DNA from 3 places in the Neobacillus sp. 114 genome. Region 1 is predicted to be linked to each of the others. Evidence: predicted binding sites of a transcription regulator. Region 1 holds the regulator's gene; each other region holds the start of a gene.

Evidence for each region. Region 1 encodes LexA, which represses DNA repair genes until DNA is damaged. Its sites were predicted from a motif close to CGAACATATGTTCG; they were not measured.
Region 2: QNN06_RS23135 (Y-family DNA polymerase) is a predicted target of LexA. The motif match lies at 2,240-2,253, and genes of this name have one in related genera.
Region 3: uvrB (excinuclease ABC subunit UvrB) is a predicted target of LexA. The motif match lies at 2,141-2,154, and genes of this name have one in related genera.

The regions. Positions count from the first base shown of each region.
Region 1 covers NZ_CP126144.1:2,298,267-2,302,520, reverse strand. Annotated here, with positions in the region: gene QNN06_RS11515 (DUF896 domain-containing protein) at 37-267, opposite strand; gene QNN06_RS11510 (YneB family resolvase-like protein) at 350-997, opposite strand; gene yneA (cell division suppressor protein YneA) at 1,012-1,335, opposite strand; gene lexA (transcriptional repressor LexA) at 1,495-2,118, shown strand; gene QNN06_RS11495 (fluoride efflux transporter FluC) at 2,244-2,606, opposite strand; gene crcB (fluoride efflux transporter CrcB) at 2,615-2,992, opposite strand; gene QNN06_RS11485 (DUF2680 domain-containing protein) at 3,067-3,543, opposite strand; gene QNN06_RS11480 (PepSY domain-containing protein) at 3,645-4,022, opposite strand; gene QNN06_RS11475 (cation:proton antiporter) at 4,105-4,254, opposite strand, start outside.
Region 2 covers NZ_CP126144.1:4,725,868-4,730,121, reverse strand. Annotated here, with positions in the region: gene QNN06_RS23150 (MBL fold metallo-hydrolase) at 134-1,096, shown strand; gene QNN06_RS23145 (SDR family NAD(P)-dependent oxidoreductase) at 1,132-1,926, shown strand; gene QNN06_RS23140 (YqzH family protein) at 1,967-2,158, opposite strand; gene QNN06_RS23135 (Y-family DNA polymerase) at 2,318-3,577, shown strand; gene QNN06_RS23130 (YolD-like family protein) at 3,723-4,058, shown strand; gene QNN06_RS23125 (CDGSH iron-sulfur domain-containing protein) at 4,101-4,254, opposite strand, start outside.
Region 3 covers NZ_CP126144.1:5,483,514-5,487,767, forward strand. Annotated here, with positions in the region: gene uvrB (excinuclease ABC subunit UvrB) at 38-2,017, opposite strand; gene QNN06_RS27050 (CsbA family protein) at 2,304-2,549, opposite strand; gene panF (sodium/pantothenate symporter) at 2,650-4,095, opposite strand; gene QNN06_RS27060 (YhdT family protein) at 4,092-4,254, opposite strand, start outside.

The sequences.
Region 1 (4,254 bases):
AAAAAGGAATACAAATAACTTGTATTCCCAGATGCTTTAATGAAGATTATTTTTTTTCCTGGTTTTTATTTTTTCAGGTGTAACGTCATTACCAAGTGGATCAATTATTTTTGTATTTGTCAGGGTATCCAGCATTTGCGATCGAAAAGCAGCTAAATATTCACTTCTAAGTGATGACTGCTCTTTTGCTTCGATTTCTGTTAAACCTGTCGCTTTCTTTTTCCTTGCCAATTCATTGATTCTGGCCATTTTTTCCTTGGATAGCATTCAAGTACATTCCTTTCCAAAAAACTGCTAACATTAAGACAAGATTGTACTAGAAAAGAATCCACCTGGCAAGGATGAAGGTTTATTCCGCCTGCTCTTCTATGAATTCCTGGTATCTTCTATGTACAGTGGCTTTCGAAATGTTATAGCCAAAGCCTCTTAATGTTGCGGCAATTTCCGAAAAGGTCAGGCCATTTTTTCTCAACCTGACAATTTCTTGGACAGGTACTTCAATTTTATCCCGTCCCGAATGTTCGCCTAGATTTTTTAAATTTTTTTCCGGCCTATAGCCTTTTTCAACTGCCCGCTTCATGCCACGTTTTATTTTTACATTATGAAGCTTGCGCTGGTACTCTTCCACCATGCTGACGATTTTTAAGACCATTGAATCCGATTCGGAAAGCTGCAATTCACCATTATGCGAAATGCTGTATAGTTTAATTCCTTCTTTTAAAATGCAATGCAGGATGGCAATCTTGGCATTCCCTCGGCCGAGCCTTGTTTCATCCTGGATTAGTACAGCCTGGACTTGTTTATCTTTAATGCGCTCCAAAAGTTGCAGGATACCATCTCTTTCTAAATCATAGCCGCTCGCCTGCTCTTTAATGATTGAATCGATATGGAATTGATATCGGTTGGCGAGCTGGACTAGCTCGTCTTCCTGGCGTCTCAATGATGTTTCCTGTGTTTCCTTATTCGTACTTACTCGGCAGTAGATGATTGCGTTCATTTTTTAGGTCCTTCCTATTTCTCTAATGCACTTGCTAATTCCCTTTCTGCGGGTGCTTCATTACTAACCGGAATTAAAATTTCTTCACCTGGAAAAATTTCATCCCCAACATCCCGATTATGTTTTTTCACCCAGTTGACGAATTCCTTGTTTGATAATGAATGCTCGCCAGCATACTTTTGGGAAATTTCCCATAGTGTGTCTCCGTCTGCTACAGTCACTTTCAAATATTTATCCTGATTTTTCGGACTTTGCTGAAATGCTAATACAAATGCTAATGAGCAGCTTAATAATAGAAGAATAATAGCGTATGAGTATTGGTTCCATATTTTTTTCATTATAAAACACCCCTGATTAGAATGTATGTTCGTTTTATTTGATTTGATTATAATCCGAACGTTTGTTTGTTGTCAAGCATTATTCGAACTTATGTTTGTATAAATTATGCGAACATGTTATAATAAAGACAACATTAACCAGGCGAGGTGTAATTTATCATGGTAAAAGTATCAAAGCGGCAGCAGGATATCCTTGATTTCATAAAAGGAGAAGTGAAAACAAAGGGATATCCGCCATCTGTTCGGGAAATTGGCGAAGCAGTCGGACTAGCATCGAGTTCTACTGTACATGGGCATTTAGCCAGATTAGAAAGCAAGGGTTTAATTAGACGGGATCCAACAAAACCAAGGGCTATCGAAATCCTGGAAGCGGATGAAGCTGCTCATATCCCTCGAAACCATGTTGTAAATGTCCCAGTTGTCGGTAAAGTTACTGCCGGACTGCCGATTACGGCCATTGAAAATGTTGAGGAATATTTTCCTCTTCCCGAAAGACTAGCTCCTTCTAGCGAGAATGTCTTCATGCTTGAAATCATGGGAGAAAGTATGATTGAAGCAGGGATTCTTGACGGAGATTACGTTATTGTAAAACAGCAGCCGTCTGCGAACAACGGGGATATCGTTGTTGCGATGACCGAAGAAGACGAGGCTACCTGTAAGAGATTCTTCAAGGAGAAAGACTACATCCGCCTGCAGCCGGAAAACTCTTCTATGGATCCAATCATTTTAAACAACGTTACCATTTTGGGGAAGGTAATTGGGGTATATAGACAAATTCATTAAAAACACTCCATAGGGGTACGGTAAAGCCAGCATAACTGCTGGCTTTTTTTAATCAAAATTTAGGTGTTTACTAGACAGCGTACGCTTCGAAAGAGGAAGTCCATCTTTTCTATTTATTTATCACTCTAGTTATTTGACCATGAATATCCAAGATAAGCCGCCAAAATATTGGCTGCGTACATGGCAGCTCCATAAATCAAAAAATGAACCTTTCCGTTACTTTCCCCAAGCTGCAGCAATTCATAATTAAAGGTTGAAAAAGTAGTAAAGGACCCAAGAAAGCCAATCATCAGGAAATTTATTTGTGTTTCTGATATGTTGTCCTTTGCAAAAAGAACTCCTGCTGCAAACGAACCTGAGACATTTATGATGAGAGTGCCCAGTGGGATTTTATTAATATTCCATTTAAAGAAAAAGGTACTAAGTAGATAACGAGAAATAGCACCAAGAAATCCTCCTGCACCAATAACCAACAGTGTTATTATCATAGCCAAAATTACCCTTTCTCTATTTTCAATGCGATAACACGTCCAATTTTTACAGATCCATAACCTGCAATTATTGTTAGTGCCAAGTAAACAATGCTTGGTTGAATACCCCATTTCAGAAAAAGTTCAATTGTTTTCACACTGAAAGAGGAGAAAGTTGTAAATGAGCCTAGGAATCCAGTTACAAATCCAAGTTTAAACAACGAAGAGAAACGGTTTGGATTTAATGATAAAGTGAATCCAATGATAAAACAGCCGATCATGTTCACAAATAATATACCCGAGGAAAGAGGGAGTGCGGTACGGGAAATCAAACCATCTAATAAAAACCGAAATACCGCACCGATTACTCCTCCGCATCCAACAGCCAGATAGACCATTTCCATCACTTCTTTTTTATTCCCAATATATTCAATGCTATGAAATAAAATGCTAACTTGGACTATTATCAAAACGAACTTTAATCATTATCGCTGTTATACCATTCTTCCTCCCATTCGTCTTCTTCGTATTCACTACACCATTTATAATTTCTTTTTTGAAAAGTAAGAATATAGTTTTTTAACATGTTGTATCGAATGGTTTTTTGATCTTGAGTTAACGCTCCCGCCCAAGCATAGGTTTCAATCAAAGAAATATAATCCATATAAATCTGATGGTAAATTTGATCAAGACGTTTTTTTTGGGCTTCCGTAAATCGAATATCCTTTGTGCAGTCTAAGTCGTTATCCATTTCATTTTCATTTTCTGGATCATCCGTATCTTCTTTCGGTTGTTTATTGACTGGACTCTTTTCTTTCTTTAAACTTTCCTTATTTGAACCAGTATCTTCGACAGTTTTTTCTTTATTAAAGGACTCCATTTTGGCAGAGGCTTGGAAGGGCATGAGCGAATAGCTTAGAAACAAAACGACGATGCTTACATATTTTATTATCATTTCTTTTCTCCTTAAAAATAAATGACTTAAAAATGTAAAACTGCACATCTAAATTGATATGCAGCTTGAAGAATTATTTCAATACCTTCATGAGTGTGGATTTAATCGTCTCCATGGCCATCATCATCGTCATGGCCATCATCATCGTCATGACCATCCTCATCCTCACGGCCATTGTCATGCCGGCCTTCTTTTTCAATTTCCAAAACCTTGCCAGTTGCAGCATCAATCTCAACTTCGTAAATGGCTTCGTTTGTTTTCACCATTACCTCATAGACATTCCTGCCATCATCTTCTTCCAATTTCACGCTTAAAATCTTGCCTTTTACTTTCTGTAGGGCAATTTCTCCAGCCTCTTTTTCTGAAATTTGTTTTTGTTCTTTTGGCTGCCCATCCTTGACTGCAGCAAAGGCGTTTTCTAATTTTGCAGCAAAACTAATTGTTAATAGTAACGCAATTAACCATATTAATTTCTTCATACTCTTACACTCCCTAATTATTTTTTTATATCTTGTGTAAGAGTTTAAAACTTATTCATGTTTTGAGAATATTTTCAAAGACTCACATCAAATCCCATTCATTTTTCACTAAAAATCTTAGCCATGTACCGGTTATCCATGAGGTTGTAAGAGCTAGGAGAATGAGGATAGCAAAAAATTCCTGATTGATGATGCCAGACATATAAGCCACTGTTGAAAGGACGATTCCAGG
Region 2 (4,254 bases), 2.4 Mb from region 1:
GAAAAAGTTATGTAAAAATAATGACAATGGTGAATAAAATATGTACACTTTATTTTATTATTGGACGATACATAACTATCATGCTCTATGCATAATTATTCTTTATTCAAAAATAACGTTAGGAGTTTTTTAGATGACAGAATGGAACGACGGCGTTGCCAAAATTACACTGCCGACCCCATTTCCAGTCGGGGATGTCAATGTATATTTAATAAGAGGGGAACGGCTGACCTTAGTAGATGTAGGGCCGAAAACCGAAAAAGCGTGGAACTCCCTTACCCAGCAGCTGGCTGATTTAGATTTGCAGCCGCAAGATATTGAACAGGTAATCCTTACCCATCACCATCCGGACCATTGCGGTCTGCTTGATTTTTTTCCAGACGAACTTGATGTGTACGGCCATCCGTTGAATGAGCGCTGGATTCAGCCAACGGAAACATTTTTACAGGAACAAGAGGCTTTTTTCAAAGAACTGTTTGAAGAGTTTGGGCTGCCAAATGAGTATTTTCCGTTGACATCTTTTTTCAGGGAAGGCCATAGATACATATGCAATCGTCCGTTAACTGGCCAGCTTGTAGAAGGGATGAGACCGCTGGGCCTGTCGGAATGGCAGGTCATTGAAACACCAGGGCACGCCCAGAGCCAGATTGCCCTTTATCGGGAAAAGGATGGCGTTCTGATTGGCGGCGATTTGATCATCGCTCATATATCCCCAAATCCATTGCTCGAACCGCCGGCACCAGGGGAAATGGAGCGGCCAAAGCCGCAGCTGCAGCATAATCATTCGATGCAAAAATTACTGTCGTATCCGATTCAGGTGGTAAAATCCGGGCATGGCGAAGATGTCTACGAATTAGCAGAGCTTGTTGAGAAACGGCTTATCCGCCAGCACGAACGGGCGATGACAGTTAACAGCTGGCTGAAGGAAGAACAGCTGACTGTTTTTGACATCTGCAAACGGCTATTCCCGAGTGTTTATAAACGCGAATTGATGCTGACGATATCGGAAACCGTCGCCCAGCTTGACTATTTGGCATCCATCGGAGAAATTAGTAGTAAAGATACTCATCCCGTTCTTTATTACGCCAAGCTTTAAGGCGGGTGGGATGACCCTGATGAGGTGTTTTATTGATGAACGGACGATTGAAGGATAAAAATATTGTCATAACTGGGGCTTCCGGTGGAATCGGAGCAGAAATTGCCCGGCTTTGTGCCGCAAGCGGCGCCAATCTCGTATTGCTGGCCCGGAGCATCGATAAGCTTAAGCAGCTTGAAGTGGAGCTTGAAAAAAGGTATTCCGTTAAGGTCGAAGTGTTTCAGCTGGATGTAGCGGATACCGACCAAGTCGAGAAGGTCTTTGGGGATATTTTTGCGGTTATCAGCCATGTTGACATTATTGTCAATAACGCCGGCTTTGGGATTTTCCGCGAAGCCCATGAGGCATCGATTGATGAAGTTAAGGGCATGTTTGAGGTGAATGTTGTCGGGCTGATGGCGTGCACGAGCATGGTCTTGCCTAGGATGCGCGAGAGACGCTTTGGTCATATTATCAACATTGCCTCCCAGGCCGGAAAAATTGCCACTCCGAAATCGAGTGTCTATTCAGCGACCAAGCATGCGGTACTTGGCTACACGAACGCATTAAGGATGGAGCTTGATGACTACAACATTCAGGTAACCTCGGTGAATCCGGGCCCGATTGCCACGAACTTTTTTAACATCGCCGATGAACAGGGCACTTATGTAAAAAACGTCCAAAAATTCATGCTCCAGCCTGAATACGTTGCTCAGAAAGTTGTCGGCAGTATGCTGTCGAAAACGCGGGAAATCAACCTGCCGCGCTGGATGAATATGGGAAGTGTTGTTTATGTTCTGTTTCCAAGACTGTTTGAGCGGATTGGGAAGAGGATGTTAAATAAAAAGTAGATTTGTTTGGCCTCTATTGAATCAGAGGCTTTTTTTTATTTTAGCCTGTTAAAAACTCATACACCATATCATTCACAACCTCATATAAATCCGCATCCGGATCTTCGTCCTTCGTTTGCAGAATCCGAGTAACCAGCTCCTCCAACTCTCTATCGCCAATCGGTGTAGAATCTGCCTCATAATACTGTTTAAAACAATTCTTAATCATTTTTACAATCAGCTTTTTATCCATTCACATGCACCTCACCTTCATTATATCGCTTTTTTGTACCTTAGCCAGATTTGGTAAGCCTTAAAAAATTTCCATTGAATACGAACGCATATTCGCTTAAGATAATAGATATAATACCAAGGAACAAACGTTCGAATTTTGAAACTGTGAGGGATAATCATGGTTGATTACAACACGCTACCACACAATAAAATTTTATGTGTCGACATGAAGAGCTTTTATGCCAGTTGCTCTGCCGTGATGCTGGGGCTTGATCCGCTCGACTGCTATATCGCGATTGTCGGCGACAGAGAACGGCAGGGGAGCGTTGTGCTTGCCGCTTCCCCAAGATTGAAAAAAGAATTTGGCATCAAGACGGGCTCACGGCTGTTTGAAATTCCAAACGATCCGCGGATTCGGCTGGTCGAACCAAAAATGGCCACCTATTTACGTATTTCAACAGAAATCTCCCGTGTGTTTAACCGCTATGTTCCAAAGGAAGCCATCCACACCTACAGCGTCGATGAAAGCTTTATTAAAGTGGACGGCGCTCTGCATTTGTGGGGCGATGCCCAGACGATTGCGAAAAAAATAAAGGACGATATTGAGCGGGAATTCCAGCTTCCATGCGCGGTCGGGATTGGGCCCAATATGTTGCTGGCAAAGCTCTGCCTTGATTTAGAGGCTAAGAAACACGGGGTTGCCGAGTGGACCTATGATGATGTGCAGACAAAACTTTGGAAGGTGTCGCCGCTTCGGGAAATGTGGGGAATCGGCAGGCGGGTTGAAAAAACGCTCAACGGCATGGGCATTTTTACGGTTGGCCAGCTCGCGCGCTATGACTTAGAACAACTGGAGAAGAAATTCGGTATCATGGGCAACCAGCTATATCATCATGCCTGGGGAGTCGACCTTTCCGATTTGGGTGCGCCGATTATCGAAGGGCAAATTAGCTTTGGAAAAAGCCAAATCCTGCTGCGGGATTATAAAGACGAAGAGGAAATTAAGCATGTCATTTTGGAGATGTGCGAGGAGGTTGCCAAGCGAGCGAGAACACGGCGGAAGGCGGGGCGGACGGTCAGCCTTGGCGTCAGCTACAGCCAGGATGAATTCGGCGGCGGCTTTAACCGCTCGAGAACCGTCCAGCAGCCGACCAATGTCACGATGGACCTTTACCGTGTCTGCCTGGAGCTATTTCACGAGCACTATAACGGCAAAACCGTCCGGCAGATTTCCATTGCGCTTAGCAATATTGAGGACGACTGCGAGCTTCAGATTGATCTGTTTGACATGCGGGCTTACAAAAGGCGAGAGCTTGGCTATGTAGTAGATGCGGTCCGCAGACGCTTTGGTCCGGGTTCGCTGCTGCGCGCTGTTTCCTATACCGCCGGTGGAACCGCCAAGCATCGGGCCACGCTTGTGGGCGGGCATAAGATGTAAAATAACTGGTTTGCGCAAGTAAAAGCGGATTATCCGCGAGTAAAGTCAGGCTATCCGCAAATAAGAGCAGGCTATCCGCAAGTAAAGCTAGACTATCCGCGAGTAAAGTTCACTGAACAGTAATAAGAGAAAGAAGGCGAGGCAAATGATTCGCGACCGTGGCAGAATTAAATGGACGTCGATGATGCTGCCTGAGCATGTAAAAATGCTCAGGGATTGGGTGAAGGAAGATCAGTATGAACAGCAGAAAGAAATGGATGAGCAGCAGCTTGAGCTCATGAACGAAATCTTGGCAGAGGCCATCGAATTTGACCAGTACGTGACAATTACCCATTATCGGAACCGAAATTATGAAATCGTCATTGGTAAAATCCATTATTGGGACGAAATCGTGCACAGGCTGCATGTGATTGATCGATTTCAAGAAGTGCACCGCATTCCCATCGATACTATTGCTGACGTTCGAATGACGAACATATAAAAGAGCGACTCCAACTAGAAAGCCGCTCTTTCTTCACCTTATTTATTCTTCCTTAGGCACCCGAACTTGAGACTCAAAATTCCCTTTATGCGAACCATCGCAGAAAGGTTTGTTTTTACTCATTCCGCAACGGCAAAGAGAAAAGGATGGTTTCGTCGTATACACATTCCCTTCTCCATCCAACAATTCCACATCG
Region 3 (4,254 bases), 3.2 Mb from region 1:
ATTACGTCATCCTTCCGTCTATAAAAGCGGTGTTTTGTTACCCTTCCGCCTTTAATTCCAAAATTAAATCACGAAGCTCTGCGGCACGCTCAAAATCAAGCGCTTTGGCGGCAGCCTTCATTTCTTTTTCCATATCGCCAATCAGTTGGTCTCGTTCCTTCTTCGTCATCTTGCCAAATGCTGCAGTCGGTTTGTAATCTTCTTGTTCTTCCGCTGCATGGGTAGCGCGGATGACATCACGGATATCCTTCTGAATAGTCTTAGGCGTAATGCCATGCTTTTCATTGTACTCCTCTTGTATAGCACGGCGGCGCTTCGTCTCGCTGATGGCCAGTTCCATTGAATTGGTCATTCGGTCCGCATACATGATGACATGACCGTTTGCATTCCGGGCTGCCCGGCCGATCGTCTGAATCAAGGAACGTTCCGAACGGAGGAAGCCTTCCTTGTCGGCATCAAGAATGGTAACCAAAGAAACCTCCGGAATATCGAGACCTTCCCGGAGCAAGTTAATTCCGACCAGCACATCATATTTGCCGAGACGTAGCTCACGGATAATTTCAATCCGCTCAAGCGTTTTAATCTCAGAATGCAAATACTGAACCTTGATACCAATTTCCTTCAGATAATCCGTTAAGTCTTCGGACATTTTTTTCGTTAATGTCGTAACTAGGACTCGTTCATTTCGTTTAACGCGATCCTGAATTTCGCCAATCAGGTCATCGATCTGTCCTTGGATTGGACGGACATCGATGGTTGGATCTAGTAGTCCAGTTGGGCGAATGATTTGCTCTATCATTTCTGGTGTATGCTCTTGCTCATAAGGTCCCGGTGTTGCCGAAACGAAGACGATGTTGTGGATATGCTTTTCAAACTCGTCAAACGTGAGCGGCCGGTTATCCAACGCAGATGGGAGGCGGAAACCATGTTCCACGAGAACTTCCTTCCGCGCCTTATCGCCATTGAACATTCCCCTGATTTGCGGCAAAGTTACATGCGACTCATCAATTACTATAAGGAAGTCTTCTGGAAAATAATCTAATAACGTATATGGTGTCGAGCCTGCCGGTCTGAGGGTCAGATGGCGCGAGTAGTTCTCGATGCCGGAGCAAAAGCCCATTTCACGCATCATTTCAAGGTCATAGCGGGTGCGCTGTTCCAGCCGCTGTGCCTCTAGCAGCTTATTGTTTTCACGCATTATGGCAAGCCGTTCTTCAAGCTCTTTTTCAATATTCTCGATGGCAATCCGCATCTTTTCTTCCCTGGTAACGAAGTGAGAAGCCGGAAAAATCGCCACATGGTCGCGTTCGCCAATAATTTCCCCTGTTAGGGCGTCAACCTCGCGGATCCGGTCAATTTCATCACCAAAAAATTCAACCCGCACACAGTGTTCATCGCGGGAAACTGGGAAAATCTCGACCACATCGCCGCGTACCCGGAACGTCCCGCGCTTAAAATCGATATCGTTCCGTTCATATTGAATATCAACCAGCCGATGAAGCAGCTGATTGCGCTCAATTTCCATGCCTGTGCGGAGGGAAACGACCATCTCCCGGTATTCTTCCGGCGAACCGAGGCCGTAAATGCAGGATACGCTGGCGATGATGATGACGTCCTTGCGCTCGAACAAAGAAGAAGTAGCGGAGTGCCGCAGTTTATCAATCTCATCGTTGATGCTGGCATCTTTTTCAATAAATGTATCGGTCTGCGGAACGTACGCTTCCGGCTGATAGTAATCGTAATAGCTGACGAAATACTCCACTGCGTTATTCGGAAAAAAATCCTTGAACTCGCTGTAGAGCTGGCCGGCTAATGTTTTATTGTGAGCGATGACAAGGGTTGGCTTGTTAACTTCCTTTATAACGTTTGATATGGTAAAAGTCTTCCCCGTACCGGTTGCACCAAGAAGCGTCTGGTGCTTCTTATTGTTTCGGATGCCTTCGACAAGTTCTTTAATGGCACCCGGCTGGTCGCCTTGTGGGGAATACTTTGAAACTAACTCAAATTGGTCCTTCACGTGGTTTCCCTCCCTTTTTCGAAAAACTGCCGTTCACACTTTCCTGAGGCGGCTAGAAAGTGTATCTCCTAAATTGCATATTAACATTTTAACACATTTACCCAAAATCAAACCAATAATATGCGAACTAATATTCGATTTTTATGTATTTCCTTCTTTCCTTTTGAAAATACATTTTCTAGAAAAATAAGAGGTCTATTTTTACCGACTGCACCCTCTTGTACCCTTCCAGGGCAAAAAAGGGACCTCTTTTAAACAAAAAAAGCCTGCCAATTAAGGCAGACTATTATCCATCAATTTTTTTAACGGTTTTGGGCTTCATTTTCGCGGCAAGCCAGAAACCGGCGGTCAGCGAAAAGGCGTCAATGACAATCAGAACAAACGTATTGGTATACCCCTTGTATACAGAAGCTGCGATAAGTGCCACTGTCAGGACAAGGCCGATAATTCGATTGTATGTGACCCTTGTAAAAAATAACACTAATAAACCTGGCATGATAAGCGCCGATAAATGGCGAATAACCTCTACCAATGGGATCCCCCACCTCTTCATTCTGTTAATTCATTTTAAAAATTCATAAAGAAAATTGCAACAAAAATAGTTCTGAAGCGGGGGCATCCAGAAAAGCTGCCTATTTTTCCAGTCCAAGACTGCTGGCTTTAGAATCAGTAAACATACTTGCCACGACAAATCCAGCCAGGGAAATCAGGATTGGCAGCACCACTGTATGCACGCCGAGGGGATTAGGATAAAATCGGTCAAAGATAATGTAGGAACTCATCCCCAAAATCATCGAAGTAATCGCCCCATATTTATTCCCCTTGCTCCAATACAAGCCTAAAATAACCGGCCAAATAAACACGGACTCCAAGCCGCCAAATGAAAATAAATTGAGCCAAATGATTAAATCCGGTGGACTCAACGCGAGCAAAATGACCAGGACACCAATAATCGCAGTTACGCTGAAACTTACCTTTTTAATTTGCTGGTCGCTGGCGGTCGGTTTAATATAATTTAAATAAACATCCTTCACCAATGCCGAGCTGACCAAAATCAACAGGGCATCAACTGTTGACATGATGGCCGCCATCGGAGCCGCTAGGACAATACCCGCAACAAACGGCGGGAGCACTTTCATGGAAAGCAGCGGCATAACGGTATCGCCAATTTTAACACCCGGAAGCACAGGCCTTGCGAAAACGCCGATGAGGTGCATACCAAGCATGATAAAGCCGACCACAACTGTTCCAATGATAATGGCATTGTGCATTGCTTTTGAGTTTTTATAGGACATGGCCCGAACGGCAATCTGCGGCAGGCCGACGACGCCTATCCCAACTAAAATCCAAAAAGAAGAAACGTACGCCGGAGTTAAAGTGCGTTCGGCACCAAATGGGCTGATTAAGTTCGGGTTTTCCGCCGCCAAATCGGCAATAATCCTTGGAATTCCCCCGCCGGCCTTAATGGTAGCGATTAGAAGAATCAAGGTTCCCATGAACATCACAACGCCCTGAATCGTATCCGTTAAAGCAACAGCCCGGAAGCCGCCAACAATGACAAAGACAAGGACGGAAAAAGCAAAAATCAATAAGGCCACCGTATACGGCAGTCCGGTCAACGATTCCACCAGCCTGGCCCCGCCAATCCATTGGGCTGTCATCGATGAAAAAAGAAAAATGATAATACTGGCCGCTGATAAAAGAACGACCGTCTTGCTATGATAACGATTTTTCAAAAAGTCAATCAGCGTAATGGCCTTGTACTGGCGGGAAATAATCGCAAATTTCTTTCCCAGCACCATTAAGGTGAAATAACCAGTGGCCAGCTGTGCCATCGCCAGCAGCACCCAGCCCAGGCCCTGTGTGTAAGCGACACCCGGCCCGCCGATAAAGCTTGAGGCACTGCCATAAGTGGCCACCATCGTCATGGCCAGAATGAAGCCACCCATCTGACGTTCGCCTAAAAAGTATTCCTCCAAAAACGAGTTGGATTTGAGGACAAATTTATTCGACCAGAAGCCGACAGCAAAAATGATGAATAAAAAAATAATTAATGGCGTAATGACTGCCCAGTTCACTCAGTATTCCTCTCTTTCTCTTCAAAGGGTACATCTTTAAATACAAATTTAACGGTTATGCTGACAAGAATGATCATTACGACAAATCCCGCGATGCAGCTATAAAAAAACCAGGCCGGCAAGCCGAATATGTAAGAGTAATCTTCTACCTTTTTAGAA